Regions from separate parts of the Mycolicibacterium sp. HS_4_1 genome, predicted to be linked through region 2. Evidence: predicted binding sites of a transcription regulator. Region 2 holds the regulator's gene; the other holds the start of a gene.
What was found. The regulator LexA, encoded in region 2, represses DNA repair genes until DNA is damaged. The targets are predictions, from matches to a motif close to CGAACANNTGTTCG.
Positions count from the first base shown of each region.

Region 1: ACX12F_RS10590 (HNH endonuclease signature motif containing protein) is a predicted target of LexA. The motif match lies at 2,551-2,564, and genes of this name have one in related genera.

Region 1 covers NZ_CM137261.1:2,227,313-2,232,414, forward strand. The annotation lists gene ACX12F_RS10570 (VOC family protein) at 1-293, opposite strand, end outside; gene ACX12F_RS10575 (SDR family NAD(P)-dependent oxidoreductase) at 410-1,240, opposite strand; gene ACX12F_RS10580 (hypothetical protein) at 1,338-1,760, shown strand; gene ACX12F_RS10585 (class I SAM-dependent methyltransferase) at 1,806-2,453, shown strand; gene ACX12F_RS10590 (HNH endonuclease signature motif containing protein) at 2,569-3,975, shown strand; gene ACX12F_RS10595 (MmcQ/YjbR family DNA-binding protein) at 4,101-4,496, opposite strand; gene ligA (NAD-dependent DNA ligase LigA) at 4,553-5,102, shown strand, end outside.
Region 2 covers NZ_CM137261.1:2,503,390-2,508,491, forward strand. The annotation lists gene ACX12F_RS11925 (acyl-CoA dehydrogenase family protein) at 1-510, shown strand, start outside; gene ACX12F_RS11930 (LGFP repeat-containing protein) at 686-2,920, shown strand; gene lexA (transcriptional repressor LexA) at 2,987-3,697, opposite strand; gene ACX12F_RS11940 (LysM peptidoglycan-binding domain-containing protein) at 3,950-4,423, shown strand; gene nrdR (transcriptional regulator NrdR) at 4,535-4,999, shown strand; gene ACX12F_RS11950 (alpha/beta fold hydrolase) at 5,006-5,102, opposite strand, start outside.

The DNA.
Region 1 (5,102 bases), 280 kb from region 2:
TAGTACATCGATGTGGTCGGCCCATGGTTGATGCACCACACCGGTGCAATACCGGCATCGGACAGCCGTCGGTACGTTGCGACCAGATCATCGAGCCGGTCGTAGGTGAAGGCGACGTGGTCGACGCCGTACACCTTGCGGTGCAACTTCCAGACCGTTCCCGGAAAACGCAGCACGCTAGGAACTTTGATCAATGCCACCCGGTGGTGTTCCTGGTCGTAGGTCAAGAAGGTGATCCGCTTGTCGGCGAACACCACTACGGCGTCCAGAACGGTGGTGTACCAGTCGGTCATCTCGGCAGGGCGCGGGGTCTTGAATACGATGTGCGCCAACCGGTTCGGTGCACCAGCCCGGGTCTGATCGAGGTCAGCTGTGTCGATTCTGAGACCGGCGGAGCTCGTCGGCGACGTCATGCCGAGGCCCCGATGGCCCCGAGCGTGTCGACGCGGCGCCCGCCGACGGTCGCGATCAGGCGTCCGAACGCCGGAACCTCCAGCGGGACCAGCGAGTACGCCGGGTAGACGACGCGGTCGGCGCCGCGCTTGAGGGCGCGGACGATGACTTTGGCGGTCGCTGTAGGTGCGACGGGTGGCAGAGTGCGTGGCGGCGTGGTCTTCCACGGCAGTTCATCGATGTCACGAAGTGCGGTGTCGGTGGCTCCGGGTATCACTTCCATGACGTTGATCGGAGTTTCGGTGAGTTCCCGGCACAAGGAACGGGTTGCCTGTGCCAGGGCGGCTTTCGATGCTGCGTAGTAGCCGAGAAGCGGTAACGGCACCGATTGCACAGTCGAGGTGACATTGACGATGGTGCCCGAGCCGGCGGCGTGCATCGCGGGCAACACCGCAGCCGTCAGCGCGAGGGGCGACCAGACGTTGGTTTCGAAGACGGCACGTGCTTCGGGTGCGTCCGCGATGCGTGACTGGGCGCCGGTCAGGTTGGTGCCGGCGTTGTTGATCAGGATGTCAGCGGTACCGCCCAACGCCTCCAGCGCCGCTGCGCCCAGATCTGATGCCGCGCCGGGCTCGGACAGGTCGGCGGTGATGACGGTGGGGCGGGCATGGCCGCGATCGTTGATCTCGGTGGCGAGTTCGTCGAGCAGCGGTTTGCGGCGGGCGGCCAAGACCAGCAGCGCACCCTCGTCTGCCAGGGCGCCGGCAAGCGCTCGCCCGATTCCGCTTGATGCGCCGGTGAGAATTATTCGCTTGTCCTGCAGATTCATTCGGCCGTTTGTGGTCATGGAGTCCTCCGACTGAATTGGGCCGGAAGCGTTGACCTTTCCGGCTGACCGGTTCTACTGTGGCAGACTGACTGATAATCAGTCAATAGGAGGAACAATGTTCGATATCGCAGGCAAGGCGCGGCCGGAATCGCGCCTCGGCTCAGGCGAGTGGCTTATCGGGACTGGCGCTCTCGCCATGGCCGTCGGTGCCTTCGGCGGCCACCTGCTCGCGCCCGACAAGGTCGCGGACCACTATGGGTGGGCGCGGGATCGTTGGTACCAAAGGGAGATCGGTGCCCTCAATGCCGGGTTGGGCTACGGCCTGGTGGTGTACGCGAGGGGTCGGGATCGGGATGCCTTCGTGAGCTCTTGGTCAGCGGCCGCGCTGCTGCTGGCCGTTGTCCGGCTGTGGGCGATGGCCAGTGGTGATCGCCGAGGGGCGTGGAATGTCGCCACCGTCGTGGAGGATGCTGCGCTGGGTCTCGGCGGAGTGTGGCTCCTGCATCGGCGAGCGCGGCTAGCATCGAGTGCTGACTGAATGGCATGAAGCGGAGGTGGTTTCGGCGTGCGTGACAGTGCTGCAGTGGAGCCCGAATTTGTCGCGGTGACCCGTGACGGTTACGACCGCAGCGCCGCACACTACGTCGCGCGCTACCAGTGCCACCTCGACGACAGGCCCGTGGACCGCGCGATGATCGGCGCCTTCGCCGCGCTAGTGGATCCCGGGGCGGGTGTGCTGGATGTGGGGTGCGGCACCGGCGTGGCCACTGCGGCACTTGCCGCCGCCGGCCTGGACGTCATCGGAATCGATCTGTCGCCCAACATGATTGCGCAGGCACGACAGCACAACCCGGGTCTATCTTTTCGCGTTGGGTCGATGCTGGACCTCGATGTGGCCGACGGCAGCGTCGGCGGGCTCTGCGCCTGGTACTCGATCATCCATGTCCCGGACACGCATCTGCCGGCAGTGTTTGCCGAGTTTCACCGGGTGCTGGCGCCGGGCGGGGTGGTGCTTGTGGCGTTCCAGGTCGGCGAGCAACCGCGGGTGCTGACGGACTTCGATGGTGCGCAGGTGAACTTGACGTTCATCCGACGTCGACCGGATGTCGTCGCAGACCTGTTGGCGAAGAGTGGATTGCGCGTCTACGCCGAGCTGGTTCGGCAACCCGACGACGAAATCGAGTCCACCCGACAGGCTTACCTCATCGCGCGTCGAGCCGCTCGGCCGTAGTTGGCGTAGTGAGCGGAAGGCCATGCCGAGCAACGTGTTTGGCTCATTCGTCACTTTCGGCACAGCTGTCCCAAACCGTCGAAACTTGTCAGTGGTCCGAACTAGTGTTCGAAGTATGGATATTGCCAGCAGCCTTGTCGAGGAGGTCTACGCGGACCTCGACGCGGTGCTGGCTCGGGTCGCGTCCCTGGACTACACCGGCCTGGACGTGCGGGCATTGCTGGAGTTGCAGTCCCGTCGCGAAACCCTGAAGTGTGCCGCCGAGGCGGTCGACCACCAGATCCTGGCCGCTGCCCAGACCCAGGCCACGGCCAAAGACATCGGGGCGAAAGACTGGCCCGAGGTGCTGCATATCCGGCATCGCATCAGCTGGGAGGAGGCCCGCCGCCGGGTCCGCGACTGCGACCATCTCGGGCCGCGGTCGGCGATCACCGGCGAACCCCTGGGCCCGGTGTGGGAACTGGTCGCCGCCGCCCAAGCCGACGGTGTCATCAATATCGAGCATATCGCGGTGATCACCGGATTCTTTGCGAAGGTGCCGTTGTGGGTGGACCCGGTCACGTTGGTGCAGTGTGAACGCGACCTGGTGGCCGCAGCGCGGTACAAGACGCCGGAGGAGCTGCGCAAAGCGGCCGCTGATCTGCTGTACCGGCTCGATCAGGACGGGCCCGAACCTGACGATGACGAACCGGACCCGCAACGGTCGTTCGTGATGGGTAAGCAGCAGGCCGATGGGCGCTCGGAAGTCAAGGCCAGCCTCGATCCGGAGGCTCGGGCCTATTGGGAGGCGTTGTTCGAAAAGTTGGCCGCGCCGGGGATGTGCAATCCCGACGATCCCGAGCCGTGCATCTCGGGCACACCGACCCAAGCCCAGATCGCGGGCGACACCCGCACCGTGGCTCAGCGTCAGTACGACGCGTTCAAAGCGGTGGGCCGGATGATGCTGGCCTCCGGGCAGTTGGGCGAGCACAGCGGGCTCCCGGTCGCGGTGGTGGCGACCACGACGGTGCAGGAACTCGAACGCGGCGCCGGGGTCGCGGTCACCCACACGGGATCGAAACTGCCGGTGCGGGATTTGATCCGGATGGCCGCCCACGGCGCCCACCACTACCTCGCGGTATTCGATCAACACACCAACATTGCGCTGTATTTGGGCCGGGCGCGTCGTACCGCATCCACCGGGCAGCGGATCATGTTGTTCGCGCGTGACCGCGGCTGCACCAAACCCAATTGCACCGCCCCGGCCTCGCGCTGCCAGGCCCACCACGTTGACACCGATTGGGGCGACGACGGCCACACCGATATCACCAACCTCGCCCTGGCCTGCGGCTGCGACAACCGAGCCGCCCACGCTGGCGGCTGGAGCACCACCATGGGCCCCGACGGAAGAGCCCACTGGACCCCGCCACCACTACTGGACGTCGGCCAACCCCGGACGAACGAGTATCACCACCCGACGCTGTATCCGACGGAGGGCGAAGATAGCGATGGTGACGGTGAAAGTGACAGTCCCACAACCTAACCCGGCGCCTTGCGATGCCCGGCGGCGCGGAGAACCTCCATGCCGCTGCTACCGCATGCGCCGCAAAGGCGCACAGGCCGAGGTATCGACCTGTGTCCCAACGCGTTTAAAGCGGGCGCAGCTGCTCAACTCTCGTCGAGCAGCTTGACCAACCGTTTCGTCGCGATCAGCCGGAACGACGCGTCCAGCAGTTCGCGGACCTCGTCCCAGTCGACCTTCGCCGCGGTGAAATCGAGCCCGAGCCAGCCTGACGGGCCCAGATAGGCGGGATAGTAGAAGCGCGAATCCTGTTCGAGTGCGGCGCGGTCGGACTCGTCGACCTTGACCAGGACCGAATGCGGATACGCGACCATCTCGCCCGTCGTCTTCGAATTGCCGCCGTACATCGCGAACATCTTGGGCGCGCAGAACACGGGCCGGCCCCAGGACACCTTCTCGAAGGCCTCGGGGAAGCTCAGTGCCACCGTCCGCAGCTCTGACAGTCCGGGGTCGTCATCGTCGAACATGATCGGATGCGGCACGTGCCCAGCCTATCGACACTTCGCGCCCCGTCAGACCCCTTCGCTAGCCTTACCGGGTGAGCTCACCCGATCCCGACGTGCGCCGGCAATGGCAGGAACTGGCCGAAGAAGTTCGCGGCCACCAGTTCCGCTACTACGTCAAGGACGCTCCGATCGTCTCCGACGGTGAGTTCGACAAGCTGCTGGGGCAGTTGCAGCAGCTCGAAGAGACGTACCCCGAACTGCGGACACCCGATTCGCCGACGCAGCTCGTCGGCGGCGCCGGGTTCGCCACCGAGTTCGGGGAGGCGCAGCACCTGGAACGCATGCTGTCGCTCGACAACGCGTTCAACAGCGACGAGCTGACGGCATGGGCGGCCCGGCTCGCCAACGAGCTCGGCGGGGATCTGGAGTACCTTTGCGAGCTCAAGGTCGACGGCGTCGCGCTCGCATTGGTCTACCGCGACGGCAAGCTGGTCCGCGGCGCCACTCGAGGCGACGGCCGCACGGGTGAGGATGTGACGCTCAACGCCCGCACCATCACCGACGTGCCCGAGGTGCTCACCGGCACCGATGAGTTCCCGGTGCCTGCCGTGCTGGAAGTCCGCGGCGAGGTGTACTTCCGCC
Region 2 (5,102 bases):
GAATTGTCGTTCACCGATGTCAGAGTCCCGGCCGAGAACCTGCTCGGGGTCGAGGGCATGGGATTCGTCTATCTGATGCAGAACCTGCCCCAAGAGCGCATTTCCATCGCCGTGATGGCCGCCGCAGCTATGGAGGCCGTTCTGGAATCGACATTGCAATACGCGAAGGAGCGTAAAGCGTTCGGCAAGCCGATCGGCAGCTTCCAGAACAGTCGATTCGTGTTGGCCGAACTGGCGACAGAGGCCACCGCGGTGCGAATCATGGTCGACGAGTTCATTCGTCTGCATCTCGATCGAAAGCTGACAATCGACCAGGCCGCGATGGCCAAATGGTATTCGACAGAGGCGCAGGTTCGCCTGGTCGACCGGTGCCTGCAGCTGCACGGCGGCTACGGCTATATGCGCGAATATCCCATTGCGCGGGCATTCCTGGACTCGCGGATCCAGACCATCTACGGCGGCACCACCGAGATCATGAAGGAGATCATCGGCCGCGGATTGGGCGTTTAACTAATTGCCCACGCGAATTTATTCGCATATCCAACCGCGACACACTGGAGCGTTACTGCCGGATATCCCGCACGATGGGCATGAACTGAAGCAAAGTTGACAGAATCCTCTCAATCAAGAGAGTTTGTCTGACGGAATTTGTATCCGGAGTTTTGCCAACCGCGGGAGGAATTCGATGACCGGGCTGCGAACCCGTGGCGGACGGGCTGGTATCGGTGCCCTTTCGGTCGCGGTGGCATTGCTCATGGCTCCGACGGCGATCGCGACACCGGAAAGTGACGCCGCCGACGCGGCGATCTCGCATACCTGGGACGCCGCCGGCGGTGACACGGGTGAGTTGGGTGCGAAAGACGGTGACGTCTACCAGGTCGGCGCGGGCTATGCGCAGAACTTCGCGAGCGGAAAGATCTATTTCACCGAGAACACCGGCGCACACCTGATCTACGGCCCGATTCTCGACAAATATCAGGGTCTCGGCGGTGCCGCCGACAGCGACCTCGGCTTCCCGACCATCGACGAAGGCGCCGGGAAGGCGGCCGAGAGCCGGAACAGCACGTTCAGCGCGGCCGACAAGCCGGTCATCTTCTGGACGCCGGACAACGGCGCGTGGGTCGTGCGCGGTGCCATCAACGCTGCCTGGGACAAGCTCGGGGGGTCGGCGGGCACTCTCGGCGTACCGACCGCCGACGAGTCCTGGAAGGGCGACGTCGTCTCTCAGCCCTTCACCGGCGGTGAGGTGAGCTGGAACTCCAAGACCAAGGCGTTCAGCACGACACCCGCTGACCTGGCAGGCCAGCTGACCGGGCTCGACGTGCCGGGCGACGCGACGACGGCTATCGCCGCGGCCCGCCGGGCAGCCGGTGGGCCGCAGGGGCCCCTCGGCGACGCGCAGGGTGCCCAGTACAAGGTCGGCGACGGCGTGGCGCAGAACTTTGCCGGCGGCACCATCTTCTACTCGGCCGCCACCGGTGCCCATGCCGTCACGGGCGACGTGCTGGCCAAGTACCGCGCGGCCGGTGGGCCGCAAGGTGACCTCGGATTCCCGGCGAGCAACGAGACCGACGGCGGCATCTCGCCGACCAGCCGGGTCGCCACCTTCGCCGCGGCCGACAATCCGACCATCTTTTGGACCCCCGACCACGGCGCATTCGTCGTCCGTGGCGCGATGAACGCCGCGTGGGCCAAGCTCGGCGGCGCCACCGGCAAGCTCGGCGCGCCGACCGGGGACCAGACGGTCAATGGCGACGTCATCAGCCAGAAGTTCACGGGTGGGTCGATCTCGTGGAACAAGTCGAGCCACGAGTTCAGTACCGAGCCGGCGGACCTGGCGTCGCAGTTGAGCGGTCTGCAGGTCCCCAGTGTCGACCTCCCGGGCGGAGTGAACGCGCAGCCCGAGGAGTCCGGCAAGTGGTACCAGTTCCACTGGTGGTGGCTGCTGGCGATCATCCCGCTGTTGCTGGTGGTGTCGGGCATCGTGATCGCGGCGCTGCTGCGGCGCCGGCGGCGGGCCGGCCAGGATGTTTTCGACGAGCACGATACGTACGACTACGACGACCACGACGACCACGATTTCGGTGACGGGGAGTACGGCGACCCGCAGTATGCGGACGACGGCGGCGACACCGAGTACGCCGCCGACTTCGCGCCCGAGACCGAGCATTTCGACGCTCCGCGCGGCGGGCCCGAATTCCAGAGCAACCCGGACGTCATCGACACCGCGCCGACGGTGTACCCCGATTTCACGGCCGAGCAACCTGCAGACGAGGGTGAGTCGACGGCACAGGCCGAAGCCGAGGCCCAGCCCGTGGACGCTGCCGAGCCGGCCGAGCCCGCTGAGTCCGAGCCGGACGCTCACGAGCCCGCCGACGAACCGACGGCATCGGTGCAACTTCCCGAGGCCCTGCGCCGCGGGAGCGCGGCGGCGGGCCTGACCGCGGCTGGGCTGGCAGGGTTCGCGGGCCTGCGGCCTCGAGACTCCGGCGACCGTGTGTGGGTCGCGCCGGCCGCCGCGGACGCCGGGGCCCCGAACGCTGACGTGCACGCGCCCGAGGAGCAGGTCGTCGATGCTGCGCCGGCCCAGGTCCCGGCGAGCGAACCACCGAGCGAACCGACGGCCGAGCCGCGCGCGGACGCCACGCCGGCAGAGGACACTGTGACGGCAGAGGACACTGTGACGGCCGGTCCGGCCAGTGGCAGGCACCATGCCTTGGGCGCGGAGGAGCCCGAGACCGCGCAGATGTCGTTCCGCGTGGCGACCGGCGCGGAGCCGCCTGCCGGCTACGTCATCAAGGCCAACACGAAGTCGGGTCTGTACTGGGTGCCGGGTGCGCTCGGATACGACGACGCTGACGTCGAAATCTGGTTTGCCAGTGAGGAATTCGCGGTCACCAACGGATTCGTCCGAGGCTGACCCCGCCGACGGCTGAGCCCCGCTGCGAGCGACTGCAGCGGGGCTCGACTATTGGTCTGGCAGGCGTCAGATCTTGCGGATGACGGTCACGACCTTGCCGAGGATGACCGCGTCGTTGCCCGGGATCGGGTCGAACGCCGGGTTGTGCGGCATGAGCCACACCTGGCCCTTGGTGCGCTTGAAGGTCTTCACCGTGGCTTCACCGTCGATCATCGCCGCGACGATGTCCCCGTTGTCGGCCACATTCTGCTGGCGCACGACGACCCAGTCGCCGTCGCAGATCGCCGCGTCGATCATGGATTCGCCGACCACCTTCAGCAGGAACAACGAGCCCTCGCCCACGAGCTCGCGGGGGAGCGGGAAGACGTCTTCGACGGCTTGCTCGGCGAGGATCGGACCGCCCGCGGCGATCCGGCCGAGCACCGGGACGAAAGTCGGCTCGGGCAGGGTGTCCGAACCCGCCACGTCGGTGGTGATGGCGGCGCCGGTCGAGTCGTCCGCGCCCCGGACGTCCACGGCTCGTGGGCGGTTCGGATCGCGGCGCAGATAGCCCTTCTTCTCCAGCGTGCGCAGCTGGTGGGCCACCGATGAGGTGGAGGTCAGGCCGACGGCATCGCCGATCTCGCGGATGCTGGGTGGGTAGCCGCGCGTCGTCACCGAGGTGCGGATGACGTCGAGGATGGTCCGCTGACGTTCTGTGAGGCTGCTGGCCCGGCCACCCGACTGGGTTTCGGGGGTGCGATCGGTGCGGTCCGGGGTATCGGTGCTGTCGCTCATGTGAACGAATCTAGCCCAGTGCACACGATTGATCAAACATGTGTTCGAGATCGGGCGGATCGGCGTGTCGCGGCCGCCTCCCGCTGGTGACGTGGCGAAAGCGGGGGGCGAATCGGCGGAACGGAACTTGTCGGTGGGTCGTCGTATCGTTCGCAACAGTTCGATCACATGTTCTACCGTTCGAACATTTGGGCGATATAGTCGAACACAAGAGCGATCGAACCTATGTACGAACTCAGGAGAGGAACCGACATGACCGTCATCACCCGCGAGTACCCCACCGACGTCGTCGTCCGCACCGTGCCTCGGCGTGCAGACGTGAATCGTCACCGCCAGGCCCGGCTGCGGCCGGCCGGTTCCCGTCCCTCGGGTGCGGCGTTCCAGCATCGGGGCACGGGCGTGCTGAGCTCCCGTGCCTCGCACCGGCGCAACCCGGTCACGCCCTTGACCACGGTGCTGCTGGCTCTCGTCGCCGCGGGCATCACGGTGTGGCTGGGCCTGGTCGCGCAGTTCGGAGAGTCTGTTCAGCCGACCGCGTCGACCGCATCCGTACCCGCGCAGCTGGCGGTGGTCCGGGTGCAGACCGGGGAGTCGATTCAGCAGGTCGCCCGGCGCGTGGCGCCCGACGCACCCGTCAGCGCCGTCGTCGACCGCATCAAGGAGCTCAACAAGCTGCCATCGGTGGCCCTGGACGCCGGGCAGACGCTGATCGCTCCGGTCGGCTGAGGACAGCCCGTGCGCACCTTGATCGGCACGGCGCCCGGCCGGGTCCGAGCGGCACGGGTAGGCTCGAGACCGTTCGAAACGGTCGATTGTCGGTGCGGCGAAGGAGCGGTGATGCACTGTCCGTTCTGCCGGCATCCGAACTCGCGCGTGGTCGATTCGCGCGAAGCTGACGAAGGCCAGGCGATTCGTCGTCGCCGGTCATGCCCGGAATGTGGCCGCCGGTTCACCACGGTGGAGACCGCTGTGGTCGCGGTGGTCAAACGAAGCGGCGTCACCGAACCGTTCAGTCGGGACAAGGTGATCAAGGGCGTACGGCGCGCGTGCCAGGGTCGGCAGGTCGACGACGACGCCCTGAACCAGTTGGCCCAGAAGGTCGAAGATGCGGTGCGGGCCACCGGTTCTCCCGAAGTGCCGAGCCATGAGGTCGGATTGGCGATCCTCGGTCCTCTGCGTGATCTCGATGAGGTCGCCTATCTGCGATTCGCCTCGGTGTATCGCTCGTTCTCGTCCGCCGAGGACTTCGAACGCGAAATCGAGGCGTTGCGAGCACACCGCGGCGTGACGTCGCCCGGCTGACCGCCGTTAGGTCGCGCTGCGTTCGTCGGTCTCCATCGCGTCGAGAACCGCGAACTTCGTATCGTGCGGGGCGTCGATCGACTTCGCGGTGACGCCGGTCTGC